One region of the Pseudomonas sp. FP597 genome, then DNA from elsewhere that is predicted to be linked to it. Evidence: predicted binding sites of a transcription regulator. Region 1 holds the regulator's gene; the other holds the start of a gene.
What was found. The regulator sigma-54, encoded in region 1, starts transcription at its own class of promoters, with help from an activator protein. The targets are predictions, from matches to a motif close to ANTGGCATNNANNTTGCTNT.
Positions count from the first base shown of each region.

Region 2: the regulator sigma-54 is predicted to act here: its motif matches at 1,617-1,636, upstream of glnK (P-II family nitrogen regulator).

Region 1 covers NZ_CP117432.1:1,125,203-1,130,552, reverse strand. The annotation lists gene lptC (LPS export ABC transporter periplasmic protein LptC) at 1-74, shown strand, start outside; gene lptA (lipopolysaccharide transport periplasmic protein LptA) at 61-594, shown strand; gene lptB (LPS export ABC transporter ATP-binding protein) at 594-1,319, shown strand; gene PSH66_RS05160 (RNA polymerase factor sigma-54) at 1,517-3,010, shown strand; gene hpf (ribosome hibernation-promoting factor, HPF/YfiA family) at 3,086-3,391, shown strand; gene ptsN (PTS IIA-like nitrogen regulatory protein PtsN) at 3,402-3,866, shown strand; gene rapZ (RNase adapter RapZ) at 3,869-4,726, shown strand; gene PSH66_RS05140 (HPr family phosphocarrier protein) at 4,743-5,015, shown strand; gene PSH66_RS05135 (ZIP family metal transporter) at 5,052-5,350, opposite strand, start outside.
Region 2 covers NZ_CP117432.1:6,293,687-6,299,036, reverse strand. The annotation lists gene PSH66_RS29015 (YifB family Mg chelatase-like AAA ATPase) at 1-1,041, opposite strand, end outside; gene PSH66_RS29010 (accessory factor UbiK family protein) at 1,163-1,423, opposite strand; gene glnK (P-II family nitrogen regulator) at 1,845-2,183, shown strand; gene PSH66_RS29000 (ammonium transporter) at 2,218-3,555, shown strand; gene PSH66_RS28995 (secondary thiamine-phosphate synthase enzyme YjbQ) at 3,767-4,192, shown strand; gene sutA (transcriptional regulator SutA) at 4,295-4,624, shown strand; gene PSH66_RS28985 (HAD family hydrolase) at 4,714-5,350, opposite strand, start outside.

The DNA of each region.
Region 1 (5,350 bases):
GAATGAAAGCGTATTTGAAAGAAAGCAGGATACACCTGCTATCGAACGTAAGAGGACAGTATGAGGCTCGTTAAAACTCTCCCTATTTTGCTCGGCCTGGGCGCTGTACTGGGAAGCGTGAGCGCCTGGGCTCTGCCGAACGATAGCCAGCAGCCGATCCACATTTCGGCTGATGATGCGCAACTGGATGACAAGCAAGGTGTAGCGACCTACACCGGCGGCGTGATCATCACCCAAGGTTCGATGAAGATCACCGGTAATACCGTAACGCTGACGCGCACCCAAAGCGGTGACATCGACGTCGTGACTTCGGTAGGCAACCTGGCTTACTTCGAACAGAAGCAGTCGGCTACCGACACAGGTCCGATGAAAGGCTACGGCAAGACTATCCAGTATCACGCCCAGCAGAATCGCATCGTCCTGATTGACCAGGCCAAGGTGCTGAGCCCGGACGGCAACTCCACGGAAGGTGAAAAAATCACCTATGACACCGTGAAGCAGATCGCTAACGCCGGTCGCGCCAATGGCAGCAAAGTCACCGCGCCGCGCCCACGCATCGACATGGTTATCCAGCCGAAGAAGAAGGCCGAGTAATGGCAACCCTGAAAGCCCAGCATCTGGCCAAGGCCTATAAAAGCCGTCAGGTCGTGCGCGACGTCAGCCTGTCGATCGACAGCGGCCAGATCGTCGGCTTGCTCGGCCCCAACGGCGCCGGCAAGACCACCTGCTTCTATATGATCGTCGGCCTGGTCCAGGCGGACCAGGGTCGCGTTCTGATCGACGACCTGGATGTCAGCCACCAGCCGATGCACGGCCGTGCGCGGGCCGGTATCGGCTATCTTCCCCAGGAAGCGTCGATCTTCCGCAAACTGTCGGTTGCGGACAACATCATGGCGATCCTTGAGACCCGCAAGGAACTCGACCGCGATGGGCGCCGCAAGGAGCTGGAAAGCCTGCTGCAGGAATTCCACATCAACCACATTCGCGACAACCTGGGCATGAGCCTGTCCGGTGGTGAACGCCGCCGCGTGGAAATCGCCCGTGCCCTGGCGACCGCCCCCAAGTTCATCTTGCTGGACGAACCGTTTGCCGGCGTCGACCCGATCTCGGTCGGTGACATCAAGCAGATCATCCACCACCTCAAGGCCAAGGGTATCGGTGTGCTGATCACCGACCACAACGTGCGTGAAACCCTCGATATCTGCGAAACCGCGTATATCGTTAACGATGGCCAATTGATCGCCGAGGGTGACTCCGCGACTATCCTCGCCAACGAACTGGTCAAGGAAGTGTACCTGGGTCACGAGTTCCGCCTGTAAACCTGTCCGTACCGACAAGGCGGCGGCAAGTCGGTCGCCTGGAGCGCGGGAGTCAATAAAAACCTCGAGTTTTTTATTGTTACCGCGCTCTAGGCAAAGCCCCCGATATCAGGCATATAATTTGCTTATGTTTGGCGCTCACGCGCCCTGTCGTGGATGGCGCACTGCGCCGGCGAATAAGGTGTTAAGCCCCTGCCATGAAACCATCGCTAGTCCTGAGAATGGGCCAGCAGCTGACGATGACACCGCAGCTGCAACAGGCCATCCGCCTGCTCCAATTGTCGACCCTGGACCTGCAACAGGAAATCCAGGAGGCCTTGGAGTCCAATCCGATGCTCGAACGCCAGGAAGAGGGCGACGACTTCGATAATGCAGACCCGCTGGCCGACAACATCGAGCAAAAACCCAATTCCGACGTGCAGGAACCGTCCTATCAGGAAACCGCCCCGACGGTGGATAACCTTGAGGAAGGCGACTGGAACGAACGCATTCCCAACGAACTCCCGGTGGACACCGCCTGGGAAGACGTCTACCAGACCAGTGCCAGCAGCCTGCCCAGCAACGACGATGACGAGTGGGACTTCACCACCCGCACCTCCGCCGGCGAAAGCCTGCAGAGCCATCTGCTGTGGCAACTGAACCTGGCGCCGATGTCGGACACCGATCGCCTGATCGCCGTGACCCTGATCGACTGCATCAACAACCAGGGCTATCTGGACGAGACGCTCGAAGAAATTCTCGATGCCTTCGACCCGGAACTGGACATCGAACTGGACGAAATCGAAGCCGTCCTGCACCGCATCCAGCAGTTCGAACCCGCCGGTATCGGCGCGCGCACCCTCAGCGAATGCCTGCTGCTGCAACTGCGCCAGTTGCCCGCCAAGACTGCGTGGCTCGCGGAAGCCCAACGCCTGGTCACCGATTACATCGACCTGCTGGGCAGCCGCGACTACAGCCAGTTGATGCGCCGCATGAAGCTCAAGGAAGATGACCTGCGCCAGGTCATCGAGCTGGTGCAAAGCCTCAACCCGCGCCCAGGCTCGCAGATCGAATCCAGCGAAGCCGAATACGTGATTCCCGATGTGATCGTGCGCAAGGACAACGAACGCTGGCTGGTTGAGCTTAACCAGGAGTCGGTGCCGCGCCTGCGCGTCAACCCGCAATACGCCGGTTTTGTAAAACGCGCCGACACCAGTGCCGACAATACCTTCATGCGCAACCAGTTGCAGGAAGCGCGCTGGTTCATCAAGAGCCTGCAAAGCCGCAACGAAACCCTGATGAAAGTGGCCACCCAGATCGTCGAGCACCAGCGCGGCTTCCTGGAGTACGGCGACGAGGCGATGAAGCCGCTGGTCCTGCATGACATCGCCGAAGCGGTGGGCATGCACGAGTCGACGATTTCACGGGTGACCACGCAGAAATTCATGCATACCCCACGGGGTATCTATGAGCTGAAATACTTTTTCTCCAGCCACGTCAGCACCTCCGAGGGCGGCGAATGCTCGTCCACGGCGATCCGCGCGATCATCAAAAAACTGGTTGCCGCGGAAAATCAGAAAAAGCCGTTGAGTGACAGCAAGATCGCTGGTTTACTGGAGGCACAAGGCATTCAGGTCGCCCGTCGAACCGTCGCCAAGTACCGCGAGTCCCTTGGGATCGCGCCTTCCAGCGAGCGTAAGCGTTTGATGTGACGGGCGGGCCACAGCGTTCCAGTGGCGGGTATTCCTACCCGCCGCTTTATGCACTGGCAACGAAGGAGAAGCTGTATGCAAGTCAACATCAGTGGACACCAGCTGGAAGTCACCAAGCCCCTGCGTGAGTACACCGAGAGCAAGCTGAACAAGCTTGCGGGGCATTTTGACAAGATCACCAACGTGCAGGTCATCATGGAGGTCGATAAGCTCAAGCAGAAAATCGAGGCCACCCTGCACGTACCGAATGCCAAGCTCGTCGCCAATGCTGAGCATGAGGACATGTACGCGGCGATTGACTCGCTCTACGACAAGCTGGACCGCCAACTCATAAAGCATAAGGAAAAGAATCTGCACCTGATGCAAGGTACAGGTCGTTAACCCTCCCCCCATGATCCGACTTGAATCCATCCTGACCCCCGGCCGTTCCCTCGTGAACGTGCCGGGCGGCAGCAAGAAAAAAGCCCTCGAACAAATTGCCAACCTGATCCACCGCGAGGTGCCGGATCTGGAGATGCAAGATGTCTTCGAAGCGCTGGTTGCCCGTGAAAAACTCGGCTCCACAGGTTTTGGCAACGGTATCGCCATTCCTCACTGCCGCCTCAAAGGTTGCAATAGTCCCGTGAGCGCCCTGCTGCACCTGGAAGCGCCCATCGATTTCGACGCCATCGACGGTGCCCCGGTCGACCTGCTGTTTGTGCTGCTGGTCCCGGAAGCCGCCACCGATGCGCACCTGGAACTGCTCCGGCAGATCGCCAGCATGCTCGACCGCAAGGACGTCCGCGACAAACTGCGCAGTGCCAGCAGCAATGAGGCGCTGTATCAAGTTGTCCTGGATGAACAAAACGGGCACTAATCATGCGTTTGATCATCGTCAGCGGCCGCTCAGGCTCGGGTAAAAGCACCGCGCTCAATGTGCTTGAGGACAGCGGCTTCTATTGCATCGACAACCTGCCCGCCGGCCTGCTGCCGGAACTGGCGGAACGTGCACTTATTCACACCGAATTGGCGCAACCGCTGGTAGCCGTTTCGATTGACGCGCGCAACTTGCCCAGCCACCTGTCGCGCTTCCCGGAACTGCTTGAAGAAGTGCGCGCCAAGCATATCCACTGTGATGTGCTGTACCTGGACGCCGACGAGGAGACACTGCTCAAGCGTTTCTCCGAAACCCGTCGACGCCACCCGCTCAGTAGCCCGCACCGCTCCCTGGCCGAAGCCATCGAGGACGAAACCAAGCTGCTGGGCCCGATCATTGATCTGGCCGACCTCAAGATCAACACCACCAGTCTCAACCTGTATCAACTGCGCGACGCTATCAAGCTGCGCCTGTTGAGCCAGCCCGAGCCCGGCACGGCGTTTCTCGTCGAGTCATTCGGCTTCAAGCGTGGGATGCCGGTGGATGCCGACCTGGTGTTCGATGTGCGCTGCCTGCCCAACCCCTACTGGAAGCCTGAACTGCGCGAGCAGTCCGGGTTGGACCAGCCTGTGGCTGAGTACCTGGCCGCGCAGCCTGATGTAGAGGAGATGTTCCAGGACATTTCCAGCTACTTGCTCAAATGGTTGCCGCGTTTCGCCGCGAGCAATCGCGCGTATGTCACCATTGCCATCGGCTGCACCGGCGGCCACCACCGCTCCGTCTACCTGACCGAACGCCTGGGCCAGGTGCTGCAACAAACCCTCAAGAACGTCCAGGTCCGCCACCGCGACCTCAGCTGAAAGGAACACCCCCGCGATGCCCGCTCGTGAAATTGAAATCATCAACAAGCTGGGTTTGCACGCCCGGGCCTCGGCCAAGTTCGTCGGCGTCGCCGGGCAGTTTCCCTGCCAGATCCGCGCCGGGCGCAGCCCGGACTCCATGGTCGATGGCAAGAGCATCATGGCCATGATGATGCTGGCGGCCGGCAAGGGCACAACGATTCATTTGAAGACCGAAGGCGAGCAAGAACAGGAAGCGATGGATGCCCTGGTGGCGCTGATCAACAACTACTTTGACGAGGGCGAATAAACCCGCTTTTGACTCAGGCACGAGGCCGCAATGGCCTCAGCCCAACGCAGTATCCATCACCATCATCAAGCAGAACCCGATGCACAAGCCAAGGCTGGCCAGTTTTTCGTGGCCATTGCGGCGCGATTCGGGGATGACTTCGTGAGTCACCACCAGCAACATCGCCCCAGCCGCCAGCGCCAGCCCCAGAGGTAACAGCACCTGCGCCAGGCTCACCAACCAGGCGCAGAGCACGGCGAATACCGGTTCTACCAAACCTGAAGCGGCACCGATCAGGAACGCCTTGACCCGCGACATCCCCGCCCCGGCCAATACCAAGGCAATTACCAGGCCTT
Region 2 (5,350 bases), 1.4 Mb from region 1:
GCAGGGATTCATGGCTGCCACCAGTTGGAAACGCGCCGGGAAACTCACTCGGTCCCTAGCACGGGAAATCACGATGTGTCCTGACTCCAATGGCTCGCGCAATACCTCCAGCACTTTGCGATCGAACTCCGGTAGCTCATCCAGGAACAACACCCCGTGGTGAGCCAGGGTAATTTCCCCTGGCTGCGGTTTCGAGCCGCTGCCCACCAATGCGGGGCCTGATGCTGAATGGTGGGGTTGACGAAACGGCCGGTGCGGCCAATGGCAAAGTGGCGCCAGGCTGACCACAGACTGGATCGCCGCCACCTCCAGGGCCTCCTGTTCGCTCAGCGGCGGTAGCAAACCCGGCAGGCGGCTGGCGAGCAAGGTCTTGCCGGTACCCGGCGGCCCGCTGAACAGCAGGTTGTGCGCACCCGCCGCGGCGATCAGCAATGCACGCTTGGCGGCGAGCTGGCCCTGCACTTCGCTCAGGTCCGGGTAGGGCTTGTTCAGATACAGCAAGCCATCGGATTTGTAGGGCTCTATCGGCACGTGCCCATTCAGGTGCGCCACCACCTGCAACAGGTGATCCACTGCAATGACCTTCAATCCGCAAGCCAGGCAGGCCTCCTCGGCATTTGCCCGTGGCACTATCACGGTGCGTCCGGCCTTGCGCGCCGCCAACGCGGCCGGCAACACGCCTTTCACCGCGCGTACCTCACCGGACAACGCCAATTCCCCTAGGCATTCCACCTCGTCGAGCATCAACGCCGGGACCTGCACACTGGCCGCCAGGATCCCCAGGGCTATCGCCAAATCAAAACGCCCACCGTCCTTGGGCAGGTCGGCGGGCGCGAGGTTGAGGGTGATGCGGCGCGCGGGATATTGCAGCGCGGAGTTGAGGATGGCGCTGCGCACGCGGTCTTTGCTCTCCTTGACGGCGGTTTCGGGCAGGCCCACCAATGTCAGGGACGGCAACCCATTGGCCATGTGTACTTCAACGGTGACGGCGGGGGCTTCGACGCCGACCTGGGCGCGGCTGTGAACAATGGCGAGGGACATGCTCGTTCCTTGAAATGGGCGGCCGCTTCCTGCGGGTTTTTCAAGGGTAGACGAGGTGGGGGAGAGCGAGGCGAAGAGGTTTTACAGAACGTATCCACCGCCCCTCCCACACTGATTGCGTTTATTCAGCGGGTGGCGTCAACCGCGCTTCCAACTCCGCGACTTTCGCTTCCAGGCTCTCCAGCCGCGCACGGGTGCGGGCCAGCACCACCATCTGGCTGTCGAATTCTTCCCGGCTAACCAGGTCGAGCTTGCTGAAACCACTTTGCAGCAATGCCTTGAATTGGCTTTCGATTTCGTTGCGGGGCAGCGAGGTGTCGCCACTGAACAGGCGAGAGGCGTGGCCGCTCAGGGCGTCGAGGAGGTCTTTGGGCGCGAGCATGGGAAATATTCCGGAAAACTGTTGGCCGGCAGTGTATCACGCAGCGTCTATAGTCTTTTTACGGCCTGCGACGCACGCTTTTCGCGCATAAGGCCGGGCGCTGGCGCACTGTTTTCGTGCGCATTGCAGCCGCCAAACAGCCCCGCAGGTGGGGTTAAGCAGGCAACGGACTGATTTCAGTGAGTTTTACGGAGCTGGCAAGGTTTCTGCTTAGACGATCATGACCCATGCACTGATGCAGTCGCTGTGACGAATGCAGTGCGCCGACGGATCAGGGGTACAGGTTTCGTCACCAGTGGTTCGCTGGCGTCGCAACGGCGATTGCTCTTGCGACGATGCGTTACAAAGCCAGGCACTGCGCTTAGACTTGAGACGGGTTTGTTTTCCTGGGGCAAGTCCACCAATTCGGGAGAGAGTTTTCATGAAGCTAGTCACTGCCATCATCAAGCCGTTCAAGTTGGACGATGTACGCGAGTCGTTGTCCGAGATCGGCGTGCAGGGCATTACCGTTACTGAGGTCAAGGGCTTCGGTCGGCAGAAGGGTCACACCGAGCTGTATCGCGGCGCGGAATACGTCGTCGATTTCCTGCCGAAGGTGAAGATTGATGTCGCGATTGACGACAAGGATCTTGACCGGGTTATCGAGGCGATAACCAAGGCCGCCAACACCGGCAAGATCGGTGACGGCAAGATCTTCGTGGTCAATCTGGAACAGGCGATTCGCATCCGTACCGGCGAAACCGATACCGACGCAATCTAAGCCGCCAAACCCCAACGCCCCAGGAGAAAACAATATGACTCTGCGTAAATTCGCAGGGCTCGGAGCCCTGTTGTCCATCGTAATGCCAAGCCTGGCCATGGCGGCAGACGAAGTGGCTGCTCCAGTCCTCAACTCTGGCGACACTGCGTGGATGCTCACGTCCACTGCGCTGGTGCTGTTCATGACCATTCCCGGCCTGGCGCTGTTCTACGGCGGCATGGTGCGTTCCAAAAACATTCTTTCGGTGATGATGCAATGCTTCGCCATCACCGGGTTGATCACCATCCTGTGGTTCGTCTACGGCTACAGCATGGCGTTCGACACCACCGGGATGGAAGCAGGCGTCGTCAACTTCAACTCGTTCGTGGGCGGCCTGTCCAAATTGTTCCTGTCGGGCGTGACCCCGGCCAGTATCACTGGCCCTGCGGCGCTGTTCCCCGAGGCGGTCTTCGTCACCTTTCAGATGACGTTTGCGATCATTACCCCGGCGCTGATCGTCGGTGCCTTCGCCGAACGCATGAAGTTCTCTGCAATGCTGATCTTCATGGGGGTCTGGTTCACCCTGGTCTACGCACCGATTGCCCACATGGTCTGGGGCGGTCCGGGTTCGTTGCTGGGTGACTGGGGCGTGTTGGACTTCGCTGGCGGCACCGTCGTGCACATCAACGCCGGTGTGGCTGGCCTGGTGGCATGCCTGGTGCTCGGCAAGCGTAAAGGCTTTCCGACCACACCCATGGCGCCTCACAACCTGGGTTACACCCTGGTAGGCGCGGCGATGCTGTGGGTCGGCTGGTTCGGCTTCAACGCCGGTTCCGCTGCTGCGGCCAACGGTACGGCCGGTATGGCGATGCTGGTAACCCAGATCGCCACCGCAGCCGCTGCGCTGGGTTGGATGTTCGCCGAGTGGGTCACCCACGGTAAGCCAAGCGCACTGGGCATCGCCTCGGGTGTAGTGGCGGGCCTTGTGGCGATTACGCCGGCAGCCGGTACTGTGGGCCCGATGGGCGCGCTGATCATTGGCCTGGCGGCGGGTGTGGTGTGCTTCTTCTGCGCAACGACCCTCAAACGCAAACTGGGCTATGACGATTCCTTGGACGCCTTCGGTGTTCACGGTATCGGCGGTATCCTGGGCGCCATCCTCACCGGCGTGTTCGCGGCTCCGGCCCTGGGTGGCTTCGGCACCGTGACGGACGTGGCAGCTCAAGTCTGGATCCAGTGCAAAGGCGTCGGCTTCACTGTGATCTACACGGCGATCGTGACCTTCATCATCCTCAAGGTGCTGGACGCGGTCATGGGCCTGCGTGTCACCGAAGAGGAAGAGGCGGTCGGCCTCGACCTGGCACAACACAACGAGCGTGGCTACAACTTGTAAATAAGCGCAAAAAAGATGCCCGGCTTGCCGGGCATTTTTTTGCCTGGCGTTTGTCAGTCTTAACAAGCTGTGTCGGTTTTTACGCAAAGTTTGTGTTGGGACGCGTGCGGCACTTTCAAGCGTGCGAATGTCTTACAGGCATGTAGGCGTATTCGACACTTTGTTTTTTCCCAGAGCGCGCTAGAATGCGCGCCGATGGGCGGAGAACTGTATGTGGCAACAGACCCTGATCACCCTGCGGGCCAAGCCTCGGGGCTTTCACCTGGTAACCGATGAGTTGCTTGCCGGCTTGCCTGAATTGAAGGCGTGTCGTGTGGGCCTGTTGCACCTGTGGTTGCAGCACACTTCGGCCTCGTTGAGCGTCAACGAGAATGCCGACCCGGCGGTTCGCCGTGACTTCGAGCGGTTTTTCAACTCGCTGGTGCCGCAAGGCCGGGCAGGGTTCGAACACAACGACGAAGGTCCGGATGATCTGCCGGCGCATTTCAAGGCCAGTCTCCTGGGGTGCCAGCTGAGTTTGCCGGTGCAGGCCGGCCGCTTGGCGATGGGGACCTGGCAAGGTGTTTATCTGGGCGAACACCGTGATCATGGCGGTGCGCGTAAAGTCCTCGCCACCTTGCACGGTGATGAGGCATAGGCCGCTGGATATCCGGTGGACATTGATTTTTTTCCGGCGAACTCGACAGAGGATAAAGCTGGGCTATAACTAATCTGCTTTTCGCAAGTCATGAGGTAGAACATGAGCGACGATGATCTGGAAAACGACGACCTCGAAGTAGGTGACGACGACACCGAAGAAGGTCTTGAAGTGGCGGCGGAAGACGTTGCGGAAGACGTTGATGAAAGTGTCGGCGATGACGCCGCGCCCAAGGCCAAAGGCAAGGCCAAGGCCGCTGTTTCGGTAGACGAATTGCCGAGCGTTGAAGCCAAGAACAAAGAGCGCGATGCCCTTGCCCGCGCGATGGAAGAGTTTCTTGCCAAAGGCGGCAAAGTGGTCGAGGTCGAGCCCAATGTGGTGGCGGACCCGCCCAAGAAACCGGATAACAAATACGGTAGCCGACCTATCTGAGGTCAGTCACCTGCTTATAAGAAAAGCCCGCCGTCGCTGCGGGCTTTTTCATGGGCGCAATAAGCTATTTTCGCCGCGAGATTGCCATGTCAGTTCCAACCACGAAGTAACGGGGGTAACTCCGTCAGGCTACGAATCTGCGCATCCGGGCGCTTATCCGCATCCCAGGCCTTACCGGTCGGGTTGAACCACACCGCGCGAAGCCCGGCCTGCTGTGCGCCGGCGATGTCATCCCCAGGGTGGTCGCCCACGTGCACCGCAGCGCTTGCGTCCACGCCACCCCGCTGCAACGCTTCTTGAAACAAGCGTGCATCCGGCTTGGCGATGCCGATGTCTTCTGCACGCAAGGCAAAGTGAAAGTAGTCCGCCAGGCCGACACGCTGCACGTCCGCATTGCCGTTGGTGATCACCCCCAGCAGGAAGTGCTGGCGCAGCGCTCGCAACATCGGCTCGGCTTCGGGGAATACGGTGAGCTGGTGACGTGCATGAATGAACGCCTCAAAACACACATCCGCCATCTCGGTGGCTTCAGGCTGCGGATAACCCGCCTCTTCAAAGGCGTGTATCAGTACTCGGTGACGCAGCAGGCTGATGCGGTGTTTCAGCTCGGGGTGACGTTGCAACACCTGCTGGCGCAGGCTGGCGAAATGCTCCAGGGGCAAGTCGCCCACTTTGGCGGCATGGGTCGCCAGCCATTCGCGCATCGACGCTTCAGCGCTGATGATG